3 regions of the Variovorax sp. PAMC28562 genome follow, and region 2 is predicted to be linked to each of the others. Evidence: predicted binding sites of a transcription regulator. Region 2 holds the regulator's gene; each other region holds the start of a gene.

Region 1 (4,166 bases), 1.8 Mb from region 2:
ATCGAAGCGGCGCCCCCAAACGTCGCGGGCGCGGGCCAGCTCGGTGTCTTGCAGCCCAGCGACGGCCTGCGTGATTGCTTCTGAAGCGATGCCCTTTTTCTGCAGCTCCTGGCGCAAGCGCATCGCGCCCATGCGCGGCGCTCGCTGGTTCAAGACCGACTGAACCACGCGCGGCTCGCTGATGAAGTCCTTGGCCTGAAGCTCGTCGAGCGCCGTCGCCAGCATGCCGGGCTCTTCTTCGTACTTCTTCAGCTTGCGTTCGAGTTCCGGGCGTGAATGCTCGCGCTGGCTCAGCAAACGCAGGGCGCGGCCTTTAAGAGACGGGGCAGCAAAGGCCATGCGAAACCTGCGTCGCGCCGCTCTGCTTCTTACTTGTCGGCTTGCTCGGATTTTTCGGCCTTCTCGGCCTTTTCAGCCTTGGGCGCCTTCACCGGCTTGGCTTCTACCAGCTCGGCCAGGACAGGGATGCCCAGCGATTCGCGCACCTTGTTCTCGATCTCGCGTGACAGCGTCGGGTTCTCGCGCAGGAACTCGCGTGCGTTGTCGCGGCCCTGACCAATTTTTTCGCCGTTGTAGGCGTACCAGGCGCCCGACTTGTCGACGATCTTGGCGGTCACGCCCATGTCGATGATTTCGCCTTCGCGGCTGATGCCCTCGCCGAACAGGATGTCGAACTCCGCCGTCTTGAAAGGCGGGCTGACCTTGTTCTTGACGACCTTGACCTTGGTCTCGTTGCCGATCGCTTCTTCGCCCTTCTTGATGGTGCCGATGCGACGAATGTCGAGCCGGACCGACGCGTAGAACTTGAGCGCGTTGCCGCCGGTGGTGGTTTCGGGCGAGCCGAACATCACGCCGATCTTCATGCGGATCTGGTTGATGAAGATGACCATGCAGTTGGTCTTCTTGATGCTGGCGGTCAGCTTGCGCAGCGCCTGGCTCATCAGGCGGGCCTGGAGACCGGGCAACGAGTCGCCCATGTCGCCTTCGATTTCGGCACGCGGGGTGAGCGCGGCGACCGAGTCGATCACGATCAAATCGACGGCACCTGAACGCACCAGTGAATCGACGATTTCGAGCGCCTGCTCGCCGGTGTCGGGCTGGCTGATCAGCAGGTCGGACAGGTTCACGCCCAGCTTTTGCGCGTACTGCACGTCGAGCGCGTGTTCGGCGTCGACGAAGGCGCAGGTGCCTGACTGCTTTTGCATTTCGGCGATGACCTGAAGCGTGAGCGTGGTCTTGCCCGAGGATTCCGGTCCGTAAATTTCGATGACCCGGCCGCGCGGCAAGCCGCCGACGCCCAACGCGATGTCAAGGCCGAGCGAGCCGGTCGACACAACCTGGACGTCTTCCAGCGCCTCGCCTTCACCGAGCCGCATGATCGTGCCCTTGCCGAACTGCTTCTCGATTTGAGCGAGAGCAGCCTGCAGTGCCTTGGCCTTTTCGCTGCCTGCAACCGAAATGCTGGTGCCTTTGACGAGTGCGTCCATTTGAGAATCTCCTTGAATATCAACGGGTTGGAATGACTTCGATCCATCTGCTTTTAACTACAGGCTGGATGCTTGAACAGTAGTGTAGAGGCTCATTGATTTAAGTAAACCCGTTTTTTAGTCAGTTTGATTTACCATTAAAGCCATGACTCCGGACCCCGAAAACGCATGGCGCCAAACCCATTTGGGCCGACTGCTCGGCCATGCGATGCGCCGCTTCGACGAACGCGTGCTCGCACTCATGGCGCACGACGTCGACGTGCCGCTGGCGCTCTCGAATCTGGCTGCGCGCTCGCAGATCAGCGCGGCGCACATCCACATCACGCGTCACTTGGCACGCGATGGCGCCCGGCTCACGGCGCTGGCCGCGAGCGCTGGCATGACGAAGCAGGCCATGGGCACGCTGGTCGATCAATGCGAAGCCTGGGGCCTGGTCACCCGCGGCCCCGACCCGCTCGACGCGCGCGCACGCCGCGTGCAGTTCACCGCCGACGGGCTCGCCTGGCTCGAAGCTTTTCGCAAAGCCGTCGCGCAAGCAGAGGACGAGTTTCGTGCCAGCGTCGGAAACGACATCGCCACCGTGGTAACCATCGGCCTCGAAGCCTATGCCGCAGCCTAGAATTTGCGCAACAAGCCGGAGGTGGCGATGCGGATTCTGATTGCAGAAGATGACCAGGTGCTGGCCGATGCCCTGCTGCGCAGCCTGCGCACCTCGGGTGCGGCAGTCGACCACGTCGCCACCGGCTCGCAAGCCGATGCGGCGTTGATGACCAACAGCGAATTCGACCTGCTGATCCTCGACCTCGGCCTGCCCAACATGCACGGCCTTGAAATCCTGAAGCGCCTGCGCGCCCGTGGCTCACAGCTCCCGGTGCTGGTGCTCACCGCGGCCGACAGCGTCGAAGAGCGCGTCAAGGGCCTCGATTACGGGGCCGACGATTACATGGCCAAGCCGTTCTCGTTGCAGGAGCTCGAAGCCCGCGTGCGCGCCCTCACGCGGCGCGGAATGGGCGCCACCAGCAACGCCATCAAGCACGGCCCGCTGGTGTACGACCAGGCAGGTCGCGTGGCGACCATCGACGGCAAGATGGTCGAACTCTCGGCGCGCGAGCTTGGCCTGCTCGAAGTGCTACTGCAGCGGGCGGGACGGCTGGTGAGCAAAGACCAACTGGTCGAACGGCTGTGCGAATGGGGCGAAGAAGTGAGCCTCAACGCCATCGAGGTCTACATCCATCGCCTGCGCAAGAAGATCGAGAAAGGCCCGGTGCGCATCGCGACCGTTCGCGGCCTCGGTTATTGCCTGGAGAAGATTCCGGCGTGAAGCTCTTCCAGCGCGGTCAGCGCTCCCTGTTCGGGGAAATCCTCGACTGGATGCTGACCCCGCTGCTGCTGCTGGTGCCGGTCAGCATCGGCCTCACATGGCTGGTGGCACAAGGCATCGCCAACGCGCCCTTCGATCGCGCGCTGGAGTACAACGTGCAGACGCTGGCCAAGCTGGTCACGGTGCAGGGCGACCACGTGCTGTTCAACCTGCCGCAGCCGGCACGCGAGATCCTGCGAGCCGACGACACCGACCACGTCTACTACCAGGTGCTGACGTCGAGTGGCGAATCGCTCGGTGGCGACCACGACATACCACCCCCACCCGAAGACGAATCCGCCACCATCGGTTCGGTGCACATGCGAGATGCCGAGATGCGGGGCGCGACGGTGCGCGTGGCCTACACCTGGGTCCAGCCGCCGCTTGAAACGGCACCGTTGGTGCTCGTGCAGGTGGCAGAGACCCGCGAAAAGCAGCAGGTGCTGGCGACTGAAATCATCAAGGGCGTGCTGCTGCCGCAGTTCGCCATCCTGCCGCTCGCCATCCTCTTGATCTGGCTCGCACTCGTGCGCGCCATCAAGCCGCTTTCGGAACTGGAAGAGCGAATCCGCGAGCGCAAGCCCGATGACCTGAGCCCGCTCGACGATCGGCTGGTGCCGTACGAAGTCGCGCCTTTGGTCGCTTCGGTGAACGGATTGCTGACGAAGCTCAAGGAATCGATCGCCACGCAAAAGCGCTTTCTGGCCGACGCCGCGCACCAGCTCAAGACGCCGCTCGCAGGACTGCGCATGCAGGCCGATCTGGCGCAGCGCGAAGGCGCCAATGCCGACGAACTGAAACAGTCGCTAAAGCAGATCGGCCGCTCGAGCATTCGCGCGACGCACACGGTGAACCAGCTGCTCGCGTTGGCCCGCGCCGAAGGCGGCGCCGGTGCGCTGGCGTGGCAACCGTGCGACCTGGCGCGACTCACCGTCGAGGTCGTGCGCGAGGCAGTCCCGCGCGCGATCGAAAAGCGCATCGACCTCGGCTACGACGGCGTCGAGCCGGGTGCGCCAGGTGTCATGCTCGAAGGCAATGCGACGCTGCTGAAAGAGCTGGTGCGCAACCTGGTCGACAACGCGATCGCGTACACGCCGTCGTCTCCCGACCGGCCCGGCGTGATCACCGCGCGGGTGCTGGCCGATCCGTTCGGGCACATCGTGCTGCTGCAGGTGGAGGACTCGGGCCCGGGTATCGCCGAGTCCGCGCGCGAGCTGGTGTTCGAGCCCTTTTATCGCGTGCTGGGCAACGAGGCCGACGGCTCGGGGCTGGGCTTGCCGATCGTGCGGGAAATCGCGCGGCAGCATCTGGCCACTGTC
Region 2 (4,166 bases):
TGGCCGCCTGCAAAGCCCACGGCATCCACGCGCTGCTGACGCGCGCCGACCACCCCAGCGGAAGCGACCGGCTGGCCGAGGCCTGCATTCAACTCGGGCTCGCAGACGACGCGATCGTGGTCAACGTGCAAGGTGACGAACCGCTAATCGATCCATCGTTGATCGATGCGGTGGCAGAAACGCTCGCCGCCAACCCTGATGCGCCGATGAGCACTGCGGTGCACGCGATTGATGACCCTGCAGATTTCGTGAATCCCAACGTCGTGAAGGCGGTGCTCGACGCCAAGGGGTTCGCGATGTACTTCAGCCGCGCGCCGATTCCTTGGTGGCGAGACGGCGCCGGCCAGGGCGGCCAAAAAAGCCAGGTCACCACCCCTGCGTTGCCGACGCCACCGCCTCTGCGGCACATCGGCATCTATGGCTACCGGGCCGGTTTCGTGAAACGCTTTCCAAGCCTGCCTCCAGCGCCGATCGAGGCCATCGAGGCACTCGAACAACTGCGCGTTCTGTGGCACGGGTACCGGATCGCCGTTCATGTCTCGCAGCACGCGCCGGGTCCCGGCGTCGACACGCCTGAAGACCTGCAGCGCGTACGCGCGATCTTCGAAAAAGCCTGATCGCGACCGCGACCGCAAGCGGGATTTGCCGGCATTTCAGCACGAAGTCGCATGCTATCCTCGATGCGACTCCGCCCGGCATTGCCCGTAGATCGACGCTTCGGCAGGCTTGGCGCGACACAAATTCCAAGAACCTTCCGAGGACACCATGAGACTGATTTTGTTGGGCGCCCCCGGGGCAGGCAAAGGCACGCAAGCCGCCTTCCTCTGCCAGAAGTACGCCATTCCGCAAATCTCGACCGGCGACATGCTGCGGGCTGCCGTCAAGGCAGGCACGCCGCTCGGTTTGCAGGCCAAGGCGGTCATGGCTTCGGGTGCGTTGGTGAGCGACGACCTCATCATCAATCTGGTGAAGGAACGGCTGGCATTGCCCGACTGCGCCAACGGTTTTTTGTTCGACGGCTTCCCGCGGACGATTCCGCAAGCAGATTCGATGCGTGCAGCGGGCGTCAAGCTCGACTACGTCCTTGAAATCGACGTGCCTTTCTCGGACATCATCGATCGCATGAGCGGCCGCCGCTCGCACCCGGCCTCAGGCCGCACCTACCACGTCAAGTTCAACCCGCCGAAGCGCGTTGGGCACGACGACGTCACGGGTGACGAACTTATCCAGCGCGACGACGACAAGGAAGAAACCGTCCGCAAGCGGCTCGACGTCTACAGCGAGCAAACGCGACCGCTGGTGGACTATTACGCGACTTGGGCCAAATCTGATCCGACGGCAGCGCCAAAATACCGCGCCATCAGTGGCGTGGGCACGGTTGACGAAATCACGCAACGCGCGCTGACGGCTTTGAGCAGCTGAGGTGGCCTTCGGGGCGAACGAAGAAGTCGCTGCGGCGGCTTTTTTTGCGCCTTCGATGGCTTGAAGCCCAGGCCACCTCAGGCCGAGACAGGCGGCGAAGCCAACATCAACTCAAGCATCAACGCGATGCGTGCTTTGACCGGGGACAAGCCGCCGGCGTCGGGCCACGTGTCGTCACCGCGCGGCAGGATGCGGCCGTTGACGCAGCGTGTTGCACGGCGAATTTCGATGCCGGCCGCGTGCGCTCGAGCCGCGGCCGCTTCGATCGCGTGGTGAAGCGTACCGTTGCCCGTCGCAGCGAGGATGAGGCCGCGGACCGGACCGGCCGTCTCCTCCGCGCCATACGCCATCAGCGCATCGATGACTGCACCGGTCGCACCCGCGTGGCTCATGATGATCTCCACGCGCGGCCATTCGACGTCCGCGCTGATCACTTTGAGTTCGATTGCTGCGTCGAGGCCGGCAGCGCTGACATTGGCGGCAGGGGCGGCAGGCCAGTCACGGACGCGGCGCACCGCCCCTTCTTCCACATAGCCAAGCGGCCCGGCATCCCCGGACGCGAAGGCATCGAGCCGGTAGGTATGAACCTTCTGGACATCGATGGCGCTGTGAATGGTGCCTGCACACACCACGGTCACGCCGTGGGCGCCCGCGGTCGCTGCTACGGCAATCGCATCGCGCACGTTTTGCGGACCATCGGGTGCGAGTGCGGAGGCCGGGCGCATGGCGCAAGTCAGCACTACGGGCTTCTCCGCAGGCAACACAGAGTGCAAGAAAAACGCTGTCTCTTCAAGCGTGTCGGTGCCGTGCGTGATGACGATGCCGATCACATCGGGCACGTTCGACCAATGCATGCATCGTTCCGCCAGCTGGCGCCACAGATCGAAGCTCATGTCCTTGCTGTCGAGCTGCGCGACCTGTTCGGCAACTAGCGTCACGCCAGATGGCGCTCCAATCCCAGCGAGCAGATCTGCGACGCCCACCTCGCCCGCGGTGTAGCCGACGTTGTCTCCAGCCGATGCCGCACGGCCGGCGATCGTGCCCCCGGTGCCCAGCACCACAAGGCGACGCACTTCCGATTGCTCTGACTTCATCATCGCTTGCAAACTTTGAAAAACTGTTTAAAAATACAGCTACTGGATATTCAACCAGTGCCGCAAGGAGTTCCCATGCAATTCGCAGTGAAGCTTACCGCCCGCCAGCAACAAATTCTGGACCTTATCCAGAGCGCCATCGCGAGCACTGGTGCGCCGCCCACCCGTGCAGAAATAGCCACCGAACTCGGCTTTAAATCGGCCAATGCGGCAGAAGAACATTTACAGGCCTTGGCACGCAAGGGCGTCATCGACCTCATCAGTGGCACGTCGCGCGGCATCCGGCTTCGGGGCGATGCGCTCCGTTCGCTCAACGAGTCGCGCAACAACCAGTTTTCGCTTTCACTGCCGGGCATGGCTCAACTGGCGCTGCCGCTGATTGGTCGCGTAGCGGCCGGTTCGCCCATCCTCGCGCAAGAGCATGTCGATCGAACCTACTACGTCGAAAACACGCTGTTCCAGCGGCAGCCCGACTATTTGCTCAAGGTCCGCGGCATGTCTATGCGCGACGCCGGGATCATGGATGGCGACCTGCTGGCTGTGCAGTCCACCAAGGAGGCGCGCAACGGGCAGATCGTGGTGGCGCGACTGGGTGATGAAGTGACCGTCAAGCGTTTGCGCCGAAACAAACAAGTCATCGAGCTGCACGCCGAGAATCCGGACTATCCGTCCATCATCGTGCAGCCTGGCGAACCTTTCGAAATCGAAGGTCTCGCCGTTGGCCTCATCCGCAACACGATGCTGATGTGAGGTAGCACCTTTCTTGCGCGCACTCAGCGCGCAAAAACCGGCTGCGACAGGTGGCGGGCGTATGGCGAAGAGCCATCACCCTGGCACAGCCGTTCAAGCAATCCTGCCTGTGTTCAACCTCTGACCTATTTGGAGATCGCATGGGACTCGCTTCGCTTACTTTTTCAGACCTCTTCGCCGACCTATGGATGCCGATGCAATTGTTGGCCGATCGCTGGTTGCCCAACAGAGGGCTCGCCGCATCGCCGCGCAGAAACGCGACCGGCTTGCGCTATGTCGCGGTCAGACCGCCATGTGGTTTGCGGTTATCGGAGCCGGGTTGCGCAAGCGCCGTTTCGCCGTCGCGTCCGCTGCGCGTGGTGCGTGTCGTTGACCCGCAGGAGCCCGGTCGTCGCACGGGCCGCGTGGTGATTTCGGGTCGCATAGCGGACGTGTGCGCCGAACTCGATCGATTGGCCGCACTCGAGGCTGCCGAGACACTCGACGGTCGCCATCGATTTCACTGACGAACATTTCGTTGCCGCCTTCCGTGGCGACAACGACGTCGACTGCCTGTTAAGGCCAATGACGCGAGGCACAATGGCACGCCATGAACATTGTGATCCTCGACGACTACCAGGACGCGGTGCGCAAGCTGCGCTGCGCCGCCAAACTCGACGCCTATGCAGCCAAGGTTTATACAAACACCGTCAAAGGTATCGGACAACTTTCGGTGCGCTTGAAAGACGCCGATGTGATCGTGCTCATTCGCGAGCGGACGCAGATATCGCGGCAGTTGGTCGAGAAGCTTCCCAAGCTCAAACTGATTTCGCAAACCGGCCGCGTCGGCAGTCACATTGACGTCACCGCGTGCAGTGAGCAAGGTATTGCGGTGGCAGAAGGTTCCGGCTCGCCACAGGC
Region 3 (4,166 bases), 740 kb from region 2:
CGTCGACCGTGAGCACGGTGTCGGTGTCGATGCAGGCAATGGCGGCATTCAGCGCGACCGCTTTGCCACCGTGCGGCAACCGCAGCCAGAAGAGGCCGGGGTGGCTGGTGCTGGCTGCGCTCAACTGTCCGAAGGCGGGCCGCGTGAGGCCGTAACGCGTCACGAGCAACTCGGCGGTGCCGTCGGTGGAGCCATCGTCGGCGATGACGATGCGATCGGGCACATCGGTCTGGCCGAGCAACGCGGCCAGCGTGACCGGCAACACGGCCGCTTCATTGTGCGAGGCGACGATCACGCCCAGCGTATCGCGCTGCACGTCCGTCGCGCCGACGCGCGCAGGCAAAGCGGCGGGCCGTCGCAGGATCGGCAACGTGTGCCAGCCGACGAAGAGCAGCAACACGGTGTCGTACAGCACATACGCCACCCCGACCGACCAGCCCCACACGCCGCCGACCTTGAAGGCCATCGCGAAAAGAGCGATCCACAACACGAGCACGCTGCTGTGGATCAGCACGCTGACCAGCGGCGTGGGCGGCGGCGTGAGCCGCGGGGATGCGGCCACGAACGCACTGCGAAGGGAATCGTTCAAGGAAAGGATGCTCGAAAAAGTGCCCGGGAAGATGCCCGAAAAGAGGCCGTTAACGCAGGGGACAATCGCCCCGGTTCATAAGCTGAGTCGGTTCTGCCCTGAAAATTCCCTCGATGCTCCCACACGCCCGCTACACCAAGACCGCCATGCTGTTGCACTGGCTCATCGCCGCGCTGATGGCGGTCAACATCGCGTTGATCCTGGCGGTCGACCTCTTTCCCGACGACTGGGTTCGGCCTGCGGTCGACACCCACAAGTCGATCGGCATCACGGTCCTCGGTCTGGTGATCTTGCGGCTTCTGTGGCGCTTTACGCACCGGCCGCCGGCGATGCCCCTTTCTTACGGTCGGCTCGAAAGCTTCGCCGCACACGCTGCACACGGCACGCTGTATGCATTGATGATCTTGCTGCCCCTGTCGGGCTGGATGCACGACTCGGCCTGGAAAGACGCCGCCGCCCATCCGATGCACCTTTTCGCCCTGGTGCCCTGGCCGCGCATCGGCTGGATCATGAACATCGAGCCCGCGACCAAGGAGATGCTGCACGACAAGTTCGGTGCGCTGCACATCTGGGCCGGCTACATCCTGTACGGGCTGTTCGCGCTGCACGTGGCGGGTGCCCTCAAGCACCAGTTCATCGACAAAGAACCCGAACTCCAGCGCATGCTTCCATGAACTTTCCGCCAGATTCCGACGCCGGCGCCCGCGCCTTCATCGAACGCATCGACGCGCTGTCGACGCACCACGATCCGGTGCACGAAGGCGTGCGCGTGCGCTGGCGCCGCTTCGGCAACACCGAGACCGACATCACCTACCCGCCGCTGGTGTTGTTGCACGGCGGCCATGGCAGCTGGATGCACTGGATCCGCAATGTCGAGGCGCTGTCGGCCGAACACACGCTGTGGTTGCCCGACATGCCGGGCTTCCTCGACTCCGACAAGCCTTTGCCGATGGCCGACGGCCAGGCGCCGATCGATCCGTTGCTGACGGCGCTGGGCGGCACGCTTGACATGCTGATCGGCGCCGATACGCCAGTCGACCTCGGCGGGTTCTCCTTCGGCGGACTGGTGGCGTCGACCTTTGCCACGCGGCGTCCGGTGCGTCGGCTGGCGCTGGTCGGCAGCGGCGGCCATGCGTCGCTGCGGCGCCTCACGCTGGACATGATCAACTGGCGCCGCTCGGTCGATCGCCAAGCCGAGCGTGCCGCCTTGAAGCACAACCTCGACGCGCTCATGCTGCACGACAAGGCTTCCGATCCGCTGGCTTTCGAGATCCACGACGTGTCGTGCCACGGCACGCGATTCCGCAGCAAGGACGTGTCCATGGCCGGTGGGCTGCAGGCGGCGATCGACACGCTGACCTGTCCGTTGCTGCTGATGTGGGGTGAGTACGACGTCACCGCCGACCCGCGGCCGCTGGTGGCGCGATTGACTGCCGGTCATCCGAATCGCGGGGGCGCGGTGGTCGATGGCGCCGGTCACTGGACGCAGTACGAGCGCGCCGACGAAGTCAACCGTCAGCTGCTGCGCTTCTTCGACTGATGCCGATGTAGTAGCGCACGCGGCCCGTGTCCTTCCAGCCGCCTGGCGCTGTTGCTGGGCTTGCCCTCGGCAGTTCGCACGGATCGCGGGGCGGAGTAAGTGAATCGGGCATCGTTCCGGCAGCGATCGCCTGAGAGTGTTGCAAAGAAGTGGTTGGGGTTTTCGGAATACTGTATAAAAATACAGTTAACGATTCATCATGGGCCTCCCTTCCTTCGACTCCTTTTCCCCGTCCGCGCGCCAGAACGTCTGGCGCGGTGACGAGCTGGGCAGCGCCGACATGCCCGTGCTCGGCACCGGCCACCCCGCGCTCGACGCCGAGCTGCCGGGGGGCGGCTGGCCCATCGGCGCGATGACCGAGGTGCTGCAGGCGGCACCTGAAGCGCATGTCTGGCGACTGCTGCTGCCGGTGCTGTCTCGCGCGGTCGAAACGCGGGGCGGGCCGGTGGTATTGATCGGCGCACCTTACGAGCCCTTCGGCCCGGCGCTCGCCGCCGCGGGGTTGCCGGTCGAGGCGCTGATGTGGGTGCGCAGCGAGGCGTCTGCCGCACGGCTATGGGCTTGCGAGCAGGCCTTGCGTTGCGCCGACGTGGCGGGCGTTCTGGCGTGGTTGCCGCAGGCGCGCGTGGGCGAGTTGCGCAGGCTGCAACTCGCTGCGGCACAGCATGAGGGGCTGTTGTTCGTCTTCAGGCCTGAATCCATGGCGCAGTCGGCTTCACCGGCGCGGTTGCGGCTGCAGGTGGTTCCGGCAGAAGGCGGGCAGATGGACGTCCATTTGCTGAAGCGCCGTGGCCCGCCGCTGGCAATGCCCTTGACTTTGCCCGCCCGCAGCGAGCGCATGACGGCGTTGCTGGCGGCCAGCCAGTTGCGGCGCAAGCGGCGCATGCAGGAACTGCAAGGCGCGCAAGAAGAAGCAAATCCCGGCACGACCGTGGTCCGTCTGGACTTGCGCAGGAAGGAGGGGCAATCGCATGCAATGGATCGCGTTGCGGTGGCAGCCTGAAGAAGACCGGGCACCTGTGGCTGCAACGGCACCGACGCCTGGCGCGCCAGCCGCCAACACGCCTGTCGCTGCGCCTCCTTCCATCGAAACCCTCGGCTGGTGGGCGCTGCAATTCACGCCGCGTGTCACATGGCTCGACGAAGCGCTCCTGCTCGAAGTCTCGGCCTGCGAGCGGCTCTGGGGCGGGCAGCAGTCGTTGATGCGCCTGATGACCGCTTGGAACCCGGCGCCCGGCACGCGCATCCAGAAAGTGCAGGGCGCCAATGGCTTGATCGCGCTGGCACGGCTGCGGCTGTTCGCGCGCGGCCACAAGCCGCCCGTCGATGTGCCGGCCGCCCTGCCGCTCGGCGCACTCACGGCTGCGCGGGAGCATCTCGACGTGCTGGAGCGCATGGGCTGCCGCACCTGGGGCGACGTGGCGGCGCTGCCGCGCGGCGGTCTTTCGCGGCGCTTCGGTACGACGCTGCGTGAGACGCTCGACATGGCGTGGGGCTTGCGCCCCGAGAAGCACACGTGGCTTACCTTGCCCGATGTGTTCGACCAGAAGCTCGAGCTGCCGGCGCTGGCCGAGAACGCGCATGAACTCATGTGGTCGGCCAACCGCTTGTTGTCGGCACTGCAGATCTGGCTGCGCGCGCGTCAGCGCGGCGTGCTGGCGCTCGAACTCGAATGGACGCTCGATTTGAGGCGCTTCAACGGGGTGAACCTGCCGCCGCATCAGAGCATCACCGTGCGTACCGCCGAGCCCACGCAAGACATGGCGCATCTGCGCAAACTGATGAGTGAGCGGCTGGCGCTGACCCAGCTCGGTGCGCCTGCGAGCTGGTTGCGCTTGCGCTCGCTCGACACGTCGCCCTGGGCCGGCGCGAGCACGAGCTTCCTGCCTGAAGACAACCGCAAGGGCGACAAGCTGCACGAGTTGGTGGAACGGCTGAGTGCGCGGTTGGGGGCGCAGCAGGTGCAGGTGCCGGTGGCCGTGGCGGACCATCGACCGGAGGCGATGCAGGCGTGGGGCCCGGCATTGCGGAGGGGGC

The links. Region 2 encodes LexA, which represses DNA repair genes until DNA is damaged. Its sites were predicted from a motif close to ACTGTATNNNNATACAGT; they were not measured.
Region 1: the regulator LexA is predicted to act here: its motif matches at 1,534-1,551, upstream of recA (recombinase RecA).
Region 3: the regulator LexA is predicted to act here: its motif matches at 2,299-2,316, upstream of imuA (translesion DNA synthesis-associated protein ImuA).

Annotation. Positions count from the first base shown of each region.
Region 1 is NZ_CP060296.1:1,070,124-1,074,289, forward strand. It holds gene recX (recombination regulator RecX) at 1-339, opposite strand, end outside; gene recA (recombinase RecA) at 369-1,487, opposite strand; gene H7F36_RS05040 (MarR family winged helix-turn-helix transcriptional regulator) at 1,633-2,106, shown strand; gene H7F36_RS05045 (response regulator transcription factor) at 2,134-2,808, shown strand; gene H7F36_RS05050 (sensor histidine kinase) at 2,805-4,166, shown strand, end outside.
Region 2 is NZ_CP060296.1:3,953,975-3,958,140, forward strand. It holds gene kdsB (3-deoxy-manno-octulosonate cytidylyltransferase) at 1-617, shown strand, start outside; gene adk (adenylate kinase) at 766-1,422, shown strand; gene H7F36_RS18585 (asparaginase) at 1,500-2,519, opposite strand; gene lexA (transcriptional repressor LexA) at 2,592-3,266, shown strand; gene H7F36_RS18595 (hypothetical protein) at 3,407-3,772, shown strand; gene H7F36_RS18600 (D-2-hydroxyacid dehydrogenase family protein) at 3,856-4,166, shown strand, end outside.
Region 3 is NZ_CP060296.1:3,212,322-3,216,487, forward strand. It holds gene H7F36_RS15130 (glycosyltransferase family 2 protein) at 1-589, opposite strand, end outside; gene H7F36_RS15135 (cytochrome b) at 703-1,263, shown strand; gene H7F36_RS15140 (alpha/beta fold hydrolase) at 1,260-2,129, shown strand; gene imuA (translesion DNA synthesis-associated protein ImuA) at 2,329-3,132, shown strand; gene H7F36_RS15150 (DNA polymerase Y family protein) at 3,101-4,166, shown strand, end outside.